Regions from separate parts of the Comamonas sp. lk genome, predicted to be linked through region 3. Evidence: predicted binding sites of a transcription regulator. Region 3 holds the regulator's gene; each other region holds the start of a gene.
What was found. The regulator sigma-54, encoded in region 3, starts transcription at its own class of promoters, with help from an activator protein. The targets are predictions, from matches to a motif close to TGGCANGNAANCTGCTTT.

Region 1: EAO39_RS03890 (CmpA/NrtA family ABC transporter substrate-binding protein) is a predicted target of sigma-54. The motif match lies at 1,792-1,809, and genes of this name have one in related genera.
Region 2: EAO39_RS06675 (circularly permuted type 2 ATP-grasp protein) is a predicted target of sigma-54. The motif match lies at 1,487-1,504, and genes of this name have one in related genera.

The regions. Positions count from the first base shown of each region.
Region 1 covers NZ_UOOB01000001.1:860,468-864,374, reverse strand. Annotated here, with positions in the region: gene ntrB (nitrate ABC transporter permease) at 1-319, opposite strand, end outside; gene EAO39_RS03890 (CmpA/NrtA family ABC transporter substrate-binding protein) at 352-1,635, opposite strand; gene EAO39_RS03885 (nitrate regulatory protein) at 1,906-3,198, opposite strand; gene EAO39_RS03880 (glutathione S-transferase family protein) at 3,404-3,907, shown strand, end outside.
Region 2 covers NZ_UOOB01000001.1:1,491,009-1,494,915, forward strand. Annotated here, with positions in the region: gene EAO39_RS06670 (DNA internalization-related competence protein ComEC/Rec2) at 1-1,463, shown strand, start outside; gene EAO39_RS06675 (circularly permuted type 2 ATP-grasp protein) at 1,650-3,134, shown strand; gene EAO39_RS06680 (alpha-E domain-containing protein) at 3,134-3,907, shown strand, end outside.
Region 3 covers NZ_UOOB01000002.1:757,281-761,187, forward strand. Annotated here, with positions in the region: gene EAO39_RS22300 (aspartyl/asparaginyl beta-hydroxylase domain-containing protein) at 68-991, shown strand; gene EAO39_RS22305 (RNA polymerase factor sigma-54) at 1,073-2,671, opposite strand; gene lptB (LPS export ABC transporter ATP-binding protein) at 2,769-3,545, opposite strand; gene lptA (lipopolysaccharide transport periplasmic protein LptA) at 3,542-3,907, opposite strand, start outside.

The sequences.
Region 1 (3,907 bases), on a different contig from region 3:
TGAACACCTCCAGCGCCTGCTTCCAGGTATCGACGGGCGTGGGAATGCTGCCGCCGCTGCTGCTGGCGGCGATAGACCACAGCACCACCAGCAGCCCCAGACCCATGGCCGGTGGCAGCAGCCAGTTGAGCGCCGCGCTCAAATACTGGTTCAAGGACATCCTGGCCTTGGCCGCTTGTGCCGCAGGCGGCGGTGCTGGCGTGGATGGTGGCACTTGCACGGCAGTGGCGGACACAGCGGCCGCTGCCGTCGCTGCATTGGCTGGTTCGGGCTGGTCGGCGCTGCGGGCCGGGGTCGATTTGATCAGTGCGCTCATCATGGCTCACTCCTTTCAGAACAGGGGTCGGTGCATCAGGCCTTGACGGCAAAGCTGTCGGCGTAGCGCGCAGGATCGGCACCGGTCCAGCTGCTGCCGTCGATCAGCTTGCTGGTGCGCAGATCCGATTTGGGCAGGCTGACCTTCAGCTGCGAGGCCGCTTGCTTGTACAGCTCGGTCTTGTTGATCTTCTTGGCCACGGCCAGGTAGTCCGGATGGCTTTTGAGCAAACCCCAGCGCTTGTGCTGGGTGAGAAACCACATGCCATCCGACAGATAGGGATAGTTCACATCGCCATCGGCAAAGAACTTCATGTGGTTGGGATCGTCCCAGGTCTTGCCCAGACCGTTTTGATAGCGCCCCAGAATGCGCTGGTTGATCGCATCCACGCTGGTGTTCACATAGGACTTGGCGGCAATGGTCTCCGCCATCTTGAGCTTGTTTTGCATGCTGGCATCAATCCAGCGCCCGGCCTCCATCACGGCCATCATCACGGCGCGTGCGGTATTGGGGTTCTTGTTGGCAAAGTCGCCGGTACAGCCCAGCACTTTTTCGGGGTGATCGCGCCAGATGTCCTGCGAGGTGACGGCCGTGATACCTATGCCATCCATGATTGCGCGGTGGCCCCAGGGCTCGCCCACGCAATAGCCGTCCATAGTGCCCACGCGCATATTGGCCACCATCTGCGGCGGCGGCACGGTGATGACCTTGGCATCCTTGATTGGGTTGATACCGGCACTGGCCAGCCAGTAGTACAACCACATGGCGTGGGTGCCCGTAGGAAAGGTCTGGGCAAAAGTGTATTCGCGCTTTTCTGTGGCCATCAGCTTGGCCAGGGAAGCTGCATCCACCGCACCTTTTTCCGCCAGTTTCTTGGACAGGGTGATGGCCTGCCCGTTGCGGTTGAGCGTCATCAGCACGGCCATGTCTTTTTGCGGGCCGCCTACGCCCATATGCATGCCGTAAACCATGCCGTAGAGCACATGGGCAAAGTCCAGATCGCCGTTGACCAGCTTGTCGCGCACACCGGCCCAGCTGGCCTCCTTGGTGGGCGTGATCTTGACGCCGTATTTCTGATCCAGCCCCAGCACCGAGGCCATGACCACGCTGGCGCAATCGGTCAGCGGGATAAAGCCTATTTTCACCTCCTTGATTTCGGGCGCATCCGAGCCGGCCGCCCAGGCGCCATGGTGGCCCAGAGCGCCATAGAGAAAAGCGCCCGATGCCGCGCCGGCACTGCGACGCAAGAATTCGCGTCGCCCGCTGGCCGTGGGTATCTCGAAGTGGGTAAAAGCGGGTGACGATTGGCGCTTGCTCATGAGAAAACTCCATCAAAAATCGTGGTGAAAGCCAAACCGCAAAACAAAACGGCGTCCTTGCCTCCCCGGTTCGGAGAAGAAAGGGACGCCGTTGTCCTGAGCTACTTGTAATAACGCTAAAGCCCGACCGCCTTTGGCCTGCTTGATGCAGAAGACAAAGCAGGTTCCATGCCAGCTTCTTTTCCATCGCAGCTCAGAGGGAGAGCCCTGGGCCGACCTCATTGCCAGCCCTTCTTTGGTGCGGTGCAGCAGAAAATTCACACCATCGAGCTACGCTTTGGTGCCAGCTCCCGCAGGCAGCAAATCCACCGTCGCCAACACGGCCTCGGCCACGTCCAGCATGCGTCGGTTCTGGTTCATGGCGGTCTGGCGTATGAGCTTGTAGGCATCGCTCTCGCTCATCTGCCGGTAGCTCATCAACACGCCCTTGGCCTGCTCAATCGTCTTGCGTTCCTTCAAGGAGGTTCTCGCCTTGTCGATTTCCGTCTGCATCAGCTGCAGGCGCTGCGCCTGCTCCTGCACCAGAGACAAAATGGAGCGCCCCAGCTGCGGCCCGCAGCCCAGGTCCATGGGCCAGGGCATGCCGGGCGCAGGCCCGTTGAAGAACTGCATGCCGTCCGCCAACTGGCCTGGAGCCGGGTCTGGCATGCCGTCCGGCAGATGCAAGCGCTGCAACTGCTGAGACAGGCTGGTGCGGGCAAGCGCCAGCTTTTGCCCGCACAGGCTCTCCAGCTCCTGCGCCAGCAGGGCTTCAATTTGGTGCATGGCATCCAGCCTCAGCGAGCAGGCTTCAAACCAGACGCTGTTGAGCGCCCAGTCCAGCGTGCTGCCCGGCGGGCTGGTGCAGGCAATACGGCGCAAACGTTCGATCACCGCCATATCCGCGCAGGACTGGTTTTGCGTTTGCCAGCAGGCCGCCACCGCCGGCGATGCGAAATCCGCAAATACCTGAAAGCACTTGTCCTGAGACTCGATCAGATGCAGCCAGTGGTGCTGGCGTGCCGCGTTGCAAACCCCGCTGGCAAATGCGGCCGCGCCTGCGGCCCGCTCCTGGCCTGTCAGCTCCTTGCCCTGCATGAAGTGAAACATGGCCACCAGTGTGCGGGAGATATCGGGATCACAGGCGCTGTCGGCGGCCTCGAAGACCACGGTCAAACAGCCGGCGACCAGACGCATATAGGCCTGCGTGCTTTCCTCGGGCGTCAGCCGCTGTCCATCCCGGTGCGCCCGCAGCAGCGGCAAGGCCTCGATTCCTTGCAGCGCATAGGCAATCGCACTGAAAAGCCGCGCCCCATGCGCGCCGGACAGGCCCAGGCTGAAGGCCTCCAGCGTTGCACTGAGCTCGGCGATCGCCTGCTGCACCCAAGGCTGGTGCTGATCCAGCGCCTCCCGGCCCTGCGCGCCCTCGCTGGCCAGAAAGATATTGGACAGGCCCCGCTCTTTTTGCAGAGCATGGATCAGCTGCGACATGCGACTGACCAGGGCGCAAGCGCTGCCGAGCTGCTCCAGCTCGGCAATTTCGTTTTGCCTTGCCGCAACCAGGTAGTGCAGAGGGGTTTTCATGGGGTAATGCTTGTTGTCATGCTGATACCTGAAACGAGCAGCACATTTCATGCCACCTCAGGCCAGCGAACGACCTTGTTACACCAATGCAGGGCGACTGCCAGTCGGCAAGCAGGATGAACGCTCACCTTCAGGGAATTCAGGCCGCGGCTGCAGACCGGCGCGCGCCCTACACTGGCAGACACCTCATTTCTGGAGACCGACCTTGGCAACCCCACTCACGCTGTACTACGCTGCCGGCACCTGCGCTCAGGCCGTACTAATTGCGCTCTACGAAGCCGACGCGCAGTTCACGCTCAATACGCTGAACTTTGCCGACCATGAGCAGCGCAGCCCCGAATACCTGGCCCTCAACCCCAAGGCCCGCGTGCCTGCGCTGGTCACCGAAAGGGGCGTGCTGACCGAAGTGCCTGCGCTGCTTCTGTACGTGGCGCAGACCTATCCGCAAGCCGCTCTGGCGCCGCTGGACGATGCATTCGCGTTGGCTCAGATGCAGGATTTCAATGCCTATCTGGCCTCCACAGTGCATGTTGCCCACGCCCACCGCATGCGGGCCTCGCGCTGGGCCGACGATGAAGCCGCACAGGCCGCCATGCGCGCCAAGGTGCAGCAGAATATGTACGAATGCTTTTCCGTCATCGAGAAGCACTACCTGGGCGACAAACCATGGGTGATGGGCGAGCAATTCACCGTGGCCGATGGCTATCTG
Region 2 (3,907 bases), on a different contig from region 3:
TGCCGGCGCAGCGCACGGTGTGCATGCTGGCCGTGGTGGCGCTGCTGCAATGGCTGGGCCTGCGCTGGCCTTGGCCGCTGGTGTGGCTGTTGGCGCTGGCCGCCGTGCTGGTGGCCGATCCGTGGGCGCTGTGGCAAGCCGGCTTCTGGCTCAGTTTTGTGGCCGTGGGCGTGCTGCTGTCAGGCAGTCGGGCGCAGCAGGAGCCTGAGGCGGAAAGCGCGCAGCAGCCAACGCGCGGCCGACGCTTGCTGCGCCAGGGGGCCGGCCTGTGGCGTGAGCAATGGCTGATTTCTCTGGTGCTGGCACCCTTGAGCCTGCTGCTGTTCGGCCAAGTCTCGGTAGTAGGCCTGCTGGCCAATCTGATTGCCATTCCCTGGGTCACCTTGCTGGTGACGCCACTGGCCTTGCTCAGTGCCTTGATTCCTCAGGCCGCAGCGCTTGCCGCCTGGCTGATGCTGCCTTTGCTGCAATTTTTGCAATGGCTGGCAGCGGCCAGTTGGGCGGTGTGGAGCTTGCCGCAGCCCGCATGGTGGGCCAGTGTGGCGGCTGTGGGCGCCGGTTTACTGCTGGTGGCGCCGTTGCCAGTGCGCTTGCGCTGGGTGCTGGCTTTTTGCTGTGTACCTGCTTTGTGGTGGCCGCAAGCCAGAGTGGGCTTTGGCGAGTTTGAACTCCTGGCCGCAGATATAGGCCAGGGCAATGCGGTGCTGGTGAGCACCCAGACCCATCACCTGCTGTATGACGCCGGCCCTCAGTACAGCCAAAGCAGCGATGCGGGCGAGCGTGTGCTTTTGCCGCTGTTCTCCGCTTTGGGCGTGCGTCTTGACCGGCTGATGCTCAGCCACAGAGATGCCGACCACACGGGCGGCGCCCTTGCCGTCAAGTCTGCCCAGCCGCAACTTCAGGTCTGGGGCTCGGAATCGGTCATTGATGAGCCCCTGCTAGCCGCACTGGCCCCGGTGCAGCGCTGCACCACGGGCCAGCGCTGGCGCTGGGACGGGGTGGAGTTTGAAGTCTTGCATCCGGCTGCAGATTTCTGGGATAAACCACGCAAGCCCTCACCGAATGCCGGCAGCTGCGTGTTGCGCATACGTTCTGCTTCCGGGCGCGTGGCCTTGTTGGTAGGCGATATCGAAGCCGCGCAGGAGCAGCAGTTGCTGGCTGGCGGCCTGGGCGGGCCTGTCGACTGGCTGCTGGTGCCGCATCACGGCAGCAAAACCTCATCAAGCACCAATTGGGTGCAAGCCCTCAGGCCGCGCTGGGCCATGGTCCAGGCGGGCTATCTCAACCGTTTTGGCCACCCTGCCGCAGCCGTGGTGCAGCGCTACGAGCAGGCGGGCAGTCAACTGGTTTTGCAAGACCGCTGCGGTGCCGCGCTGTGGAGCTCGGGTTCGGTGCAGAGTCTGCAATGCGAGCGCCGGTTTCGGGCGCATTATTGGGACGTTCATCTGGAGGCCGAGCCCTGATTTTTGCCGCTTCACGGGAAAGCTGGCATGTGGCTTGCATGATGAAATTGCCCGGAGTGAAGTCGTCGTTGGCATGCGCAAACATGGGGCTGAACCGGGGTTGGCCATGGCTGGCGTTCGCTTGCGGCATGGCTACACTGGCTCGAGCGCAGGCCGGATGCATGCGTTGTACTTAGAGAGGACAGAATGCGCACATTTGATGAGATGTATCTCAATTCACCCGCCGATCAGGGCGCGCTGAGGGACCATTACAAGGACTATGCGCAGTGGCTGGGCGGTCAATCGCAAGACTATTTGCGTGCCCGCAGTGCCGAAGCCGAGATCGTCTTTCGCCGCGTGGGCATCACGTTTGCCGTCTATGGCGACAAGGACGAGAGCGGTGCCGGCACGGAGCGGCTGATCCCCTTCGATCTGATTCCGCGCATCATTCCCGCCCATGAATGGACGCGCATGCAAGCCGGCCTGGTGCAGCGGGTCAAGGCCTTGAATCGCTTCATTCACGATGCCTATCACCAGCAGGACATCGTGCGCGCAGGCATAGTGCCCGACGCTCTGGTGCGCGGCAACAGCCAGTACCGGCCTCAGATGGAAGGCATCAAGGTGCCCAACGATGTCTATGCCAACATCGCCGGCATAGACATTGTTCGCGCCCCCGATGCCGCGGGCAACGGCGTCTACTACGTGCTGGAGGACAATCTGCGCGTGCCCTCGGGCGTGTCCTATATGTTGGAAAACCGCCGCATGATGATGCGGCTGTTTCCCGATCTGTTCGGCAAGCATGTCGTGGCGCCGGTGGCTCATTACCCCGACATGCTGCAGGACACCTTGCGTGCTAGTGCACCCTCAGGCGTGATCGAGCCCACTGTGGTGGTGCTGACCCCCGGCATGCACAACAGTGCTTACTTCGAGCATGCTTTTCTGGCCCAGCAAATGGGGGTGGAACTGGTGGAAGGGCAGGATCTAGTGGTGGAAAAAGACGTGGTCTATATGCGCACCACTCAGGGCTTGCAGCGCGTGGATGTGATCTATCGCCGTGTGGACGACGATTTTCTCGATCCCGAGGTGTTCCGCTCCACTTCCACGCTGGGCTGCAAGGGCTTGATGCGCGCTTACCGCGCCGGCAATGTCAACATCTGCAATGCCGTGGGCACAGGCCTGGCCGACGACAAATCGGTCTACCCCTATGTGCCGGAGATGATTCGTTTCTACCTGGGCGAAGAGCCGATTTTGCAGAACGTACCCACCTGGCTGTGCCGCAAGCCAGATGACTTCAAGTACGTGCTCGATCACCTGCACGAGCTGGTCGTTAAGGAAGTGCACGGCGCTGGCGGCTACGGCATGCTGATTGGCCCGGCGGCCAGCAAGGCCGAGATTGAAGACTTTCGCCGCGTGCTGCTGGCCAACCCCAGCGGTTACATTGCCCAGCCCACTTTGAGCCTCTCCACCTGCCCCACCATGGTGGAAAGCGGCATCGCACCCCGGCATATCGATTTACGGCCTTTTGTACTGAGCGGCACGCAGGTGCAGATGGTGGCGGGCGGCCTGACGCGCGTGGCTTTGAAGGACGGCTCGCTGGTCGTGAACTCCTCGCAAGGCGGGGGCACCAAGGACACCTGGGTGCTGGAAGATGAAAACGCCGATGCAGAAGGAAATACAGGGGGAGATCGCTGATGCTGTCACGTACCGCAGACCACTTGTACTGGATGTCCCGCTATACCGAGCGGGCGGAGAACACGGCCCGCATGCTCAGTGTCTCGTACGACACGGCGATGCTGCCTCACGCCATCAGCAATTCAAAGCGTGGCTGGCACAGCGTGCTTTCCATCAGCGAACTGATTCCGGCCTTTCATGAAAAATACGGCACGGTGGATCGTGAGTCGGTGATGAAATTCATGGTGGCCGACGAATTCAATCCGTCGTCCATTTATTCCTGCCTCAAGGCTGCACGCGAGAACGCGCGCGCGGTGCGCGGGGCGTTGACCACGGAATCCTGGGAGACGCAAAACCAGACCTGGCTGGCCATGCAGCGCCAGTTTGATCAAGGTGTGTGGCGCGAAGACCCGGGGCAGTTTTTTGAGTGGGTCAAATACCGCTCCCATCTGTGGCGCGGCGTGACCTTGGGCACCATGCTCAAGGACGAGGCCTTGCACTTTGTGCGCCTGGGCACTTTTGTGGAGCGGGCTGACAACACGGCCCGCTTGCTGGACGTGAAATTCCATGCCATCGAGCGCGATTACCACGGCATACCGCGTGGGCGCAATGTGCACAATTTCGACTTCTATCACTGGAGCGCCCTGCTGCGCAGCGTCTCGGCTTTCGAGGTCTATCGCAAGGTCTATCGCGATGTCATCACGCCCGAGCGAGTGGCCGAACTGCTGATGCTGCGTGCAGACATGCCGCGCTCTCTGCACGCCTGCTTGCGTGAAGTCGTGCAGAACCTGGAA
Region 3 (3,907 bases):
CCTCAAGAAAAACGCTGTTTGACCTGTGCCATGGCCTCTGCTGGAGCACCCCGGTAAAATTGCCGCCATGGCAAAAATCATCGTCCTGGCATTGGTAGTGCTGTTTTTCGGTTGCGGGCTGTACATGCACCTGCGCGGCAAGGTGCGTCACAAGGTGGTGAAGCAATTGTTTGATCATTCCACCTTCACCGCGCCCTTCAACGTCTTCATGCTGATGTTCAGCAAGGTGCCGCGCACGCCTTATCTGCCCACAAGCACCTTCCCCGAGCTGGCGCCGCTGCAGGCCAACTGGCGCGAAATCCGCGAAGAAGCCGTCAATCTGCAGAAAAACATGCAGATCAAGGCCGCCGCCAACAATGACGATGCAGGCTTCAACTCCTTCTTCAAGACCGGCTGGAAGCGCTTTTATCTGAAGTGGTATGGCGATGCCCACCCCTCGGCCATGGAGCTGTGCCCCAAGACCACGGCGCTGGTCAAATCCATTCCCAGCGTGAAGGCCGCCATGTTTGCCGAGCTGCCGCCCGGTGCCAAGCTCAATCTGCACCGCGATCCCTATGCGGGCTCGCTGCGCTACCACCTGGCCGTGCTGGCGCCCAATGACGACCGCTGCATGATCGAAGTGGATGGTCAGCCCTACAGCTGGCGCGAGGGCGAGGGCGTGATCTTCGACGAGACCTATATGCACTGGGCCGAGAACCGCTCGGAAGGCAATCGCATCGTGCTGTTTTGTGATGTGGAGCGCCCCATGACCAACGGTTTTGCCCAGTGGCTCAATCACTGGCTGGGCAAGAATGTGGTGGCCGCCGCCAGCTCGCCCAACAACGAGGGTGATCCCCGCGGCATGATCAGCAAGCTTTTCAAGATTTCCTTCTACGCCGGCAAGTACCGCCGCGCCTTCCGCAGCTGGAACCCGACCTTCTACAAGGTCCTCAAATTTGGGCTGATGATTGCCGTGCTGGCGCTATTCATCTGGTGGTTGATCCCGAACTGATGGATGCCGCCTGAGGCGCTTTGCGCACCAAATTAAAAAGCCGCTGAGCATGGCATCAGCGGCTTTTTTGTTGGGCGTGGCTTACAGCGCCTTGCGCAACGTGGTGGTGGGGATCTTCAGCTGCTCGCGATACTTGGCCACGGTGCGACGGGCGCATTCAATGCCTTGCTCCTTGAGCATATCGGCCAGCTTGGCGTCCGACAGCGGTTTTTTCGTGTCTTCCGCATCCACAAACTGCTTGATCAGCGCCCGCACAGCCGTGCTGGAGGCGCTGCCGCCGGTCTCGGTGCCCAGGCCCGAGCCGAAGAAGTACTTGAGCTCGAACGTGCCTTGGGGCGTGGCCATGTACTTAGCCGTGGTTACGCGGCTGATGGTGGATTCATGCAGGCCCAGGGCATCGGCAATATCGCGCAGCACCAGCGGGCGCATGGCCAGCTCGCCATGCACAAAGAAGTTTTTCTGCCGCTCCACAATCGCTTCCGACACCCGCAAGATGGTGTCAAAGCGCTGCTGGATGTTCTTGATAAACCAGCGCGCTTCCTGCAGCCGCTGCTGCAGTGCCGCATGGCCTTCGCTGTTCTTGTGGCGGCGCAGCACGCCGGCATAAATGTCATGCACCTTGAGCCGCGGCATGACTTCGGTGTTGAGGCGAACGGAAAACTCCATCCGGCCCGAGCCGACACGCACCGGGCGCACGATGACATCGGGCACCACGATATGGCGCTCCACATCCACGAAGCGGCGGCCGGGTCGCGGCTCCAGCCGCGCAATCAGGGCCAGGGCCTCGCGCAAAGCTTCCTCGCGCGCGCCGCACAGGCTGGAGAGCTTGCGCATATCGCGTCGCGCCAGCAAGTCCATGGGCTGGCAGCACATGGACAGGGCCAGTTGCAGCACATCCCAGTGCTTTGCTGTCGTGCCCTCATCTTCGGCCAGACGAATCAGATCGCGCAGCTGCAGTTGCAGGCATTCGGCCAGATCGCGTGCACCCACGCCCACGGGCTCCAGGCTTTGCAGCAACTTTAGCGCCATGGCAAAGCGCTGCTCCAGCTCTTCGCGCTCTTCCAGGTCGTCACCGGCCAGGCTGTAGGCCAGATCGGCCAGAGGCTCTTCCAGATAACCGTCGTCGTTCAGCGATTCGATCAGAAAGCGCAGCGCCGCGCAGTCCTCGGCACTCAGGCGCAGGCTGAGCGCCTGGCGGTGCAGAAAATCGCTCAGGCTTTCATGCTCGCGCGCCAGATCGATGGCGTCGGTTTCCTCGTCGCCATCGCTTTTGCGGCTGCCGGACGAGGAGGGGCCATCCCATTCGCTGCTGGATTCGCCCCCCCATTCCCCGTCTTGTCCGTCGGCACCGTCGCCGCTCCAGTCCAGCGTCTCGGGGGTTTCGGTGGTCGGCGTTTCCGCTATGGTTTCAGAAGCTGCTTGTGTTGATGAATATTCAGTTTCAGATGAGTAGCCATCTGAAGTGCCCATGGATTCGGCGGCAGCCGCTTCCATAGAAGGAGCGTCCATCGGCGCATCGACGTCGTCGCCGTCGCGCTCCAGAAACGGGTTGTCCACCAGCATCTGTTCGACTTCCTGCGCCAGCTCCAGCGTGGACAGTTGCAGCAACTGAATCGACTGCTGCAGCTGCGGCGTGAGCGACAGATGCTGGGATACGCGTAAGGACAGGCCCGGCTTCATCAACTGAACATCCTTGATGTGCAAGCGACCCCGGCATGCCCCCGATGCAGGGACAGCAGCCACAGGAAACGGGGGAGCGCGGTGGTCAACTCACGCATCACATGCGGAAGTGTTCACCCAGGTAGACTCGGCGCACATCGGCGTTGTCCACGATCTGCTCTGGCGTACCTTCGGCCAGTACATGGCCGTCGCTGATGATGAAGGCGTGGTCACAGATACCCAGGGTTTCGCGCACGTTGTGATCGGTAATCAGCACGCCAATGCCGCGCTCTTTCAAGAAGCCGATGATGCGCTGGATTTCGATCACCGCGATGGGGTCGATACCGGCAAACGGCTCATCGAGCAGAATGAAGCGTGGCTGCGTGGCCAGGGCGCGGGCGATTTCCACCCGGCGGCGTTCGCCCCCGGACAGGGCCAGCGCCGGAGACTGGCGCAGATGCTCCACGCGCAATTCCTTGAGCAGATTGTTCAGCCGCTTGTCTATCTCTTCCTTGGAGAGCAGCTTGCCTTGCTCGTCCTTTTGCAGTTCCAGCACGGCGCGGACGTTTTCTTCCACGCTGAGCTTGCGGAAAATCGAGGCTTCCTGCGGCAGATAGGACAGTCCCAGGCGCGAGCGCTGGTGAATCGGCATATTGCCCACGGCATGGCCGTCGATGAAGATCTCGCCGCCATCGCTGCGCACCAGACCCACGATCATGTAAAACGAGGTGGTCTTGCCCGCGCCGTTGGGGCCCAGCAGACCGACGACCTCGCCTTTTTGCACGGACAAAGACACGTCCTTGACCACCTTGCGGCTGCCATAGGACTTGGCCAGATGCCTGGCCTCCAGGCGGCTGTCCGCTTCGCCGCTGCGCAGGGTGCTGTCACGGCTCATTTCTTGTCACCTGCCTTGTCGCTGGCTTTCTCACCGCCCAGCGTCATGCTCTGGCGCAAGGGCTCGGCCTTGGGCTGGGCTGGCTTGGGCTGGGCGCCTGGCGTGCCGTCCTTGGGCGCCATGATGGCGCGCACCCGACCGCCCTGGCCCACGGAGGAGCTGGGCAGGCCACCGCTGGTCTTTTGACCGTCGACGGTATAGACGTCGGTGATGTTGTTGTAGACGATGACCGAGCCCGTGACCTGGTCGCTGAGCTGACCGCCACGGTAGCGGCGCATCTCGCCACGGCGAATGAATTTGACGATATCGGCCTTGCCGTCGTACTCGATGACCTCGCCCTCGCCTTCAATGAACTCATCGGG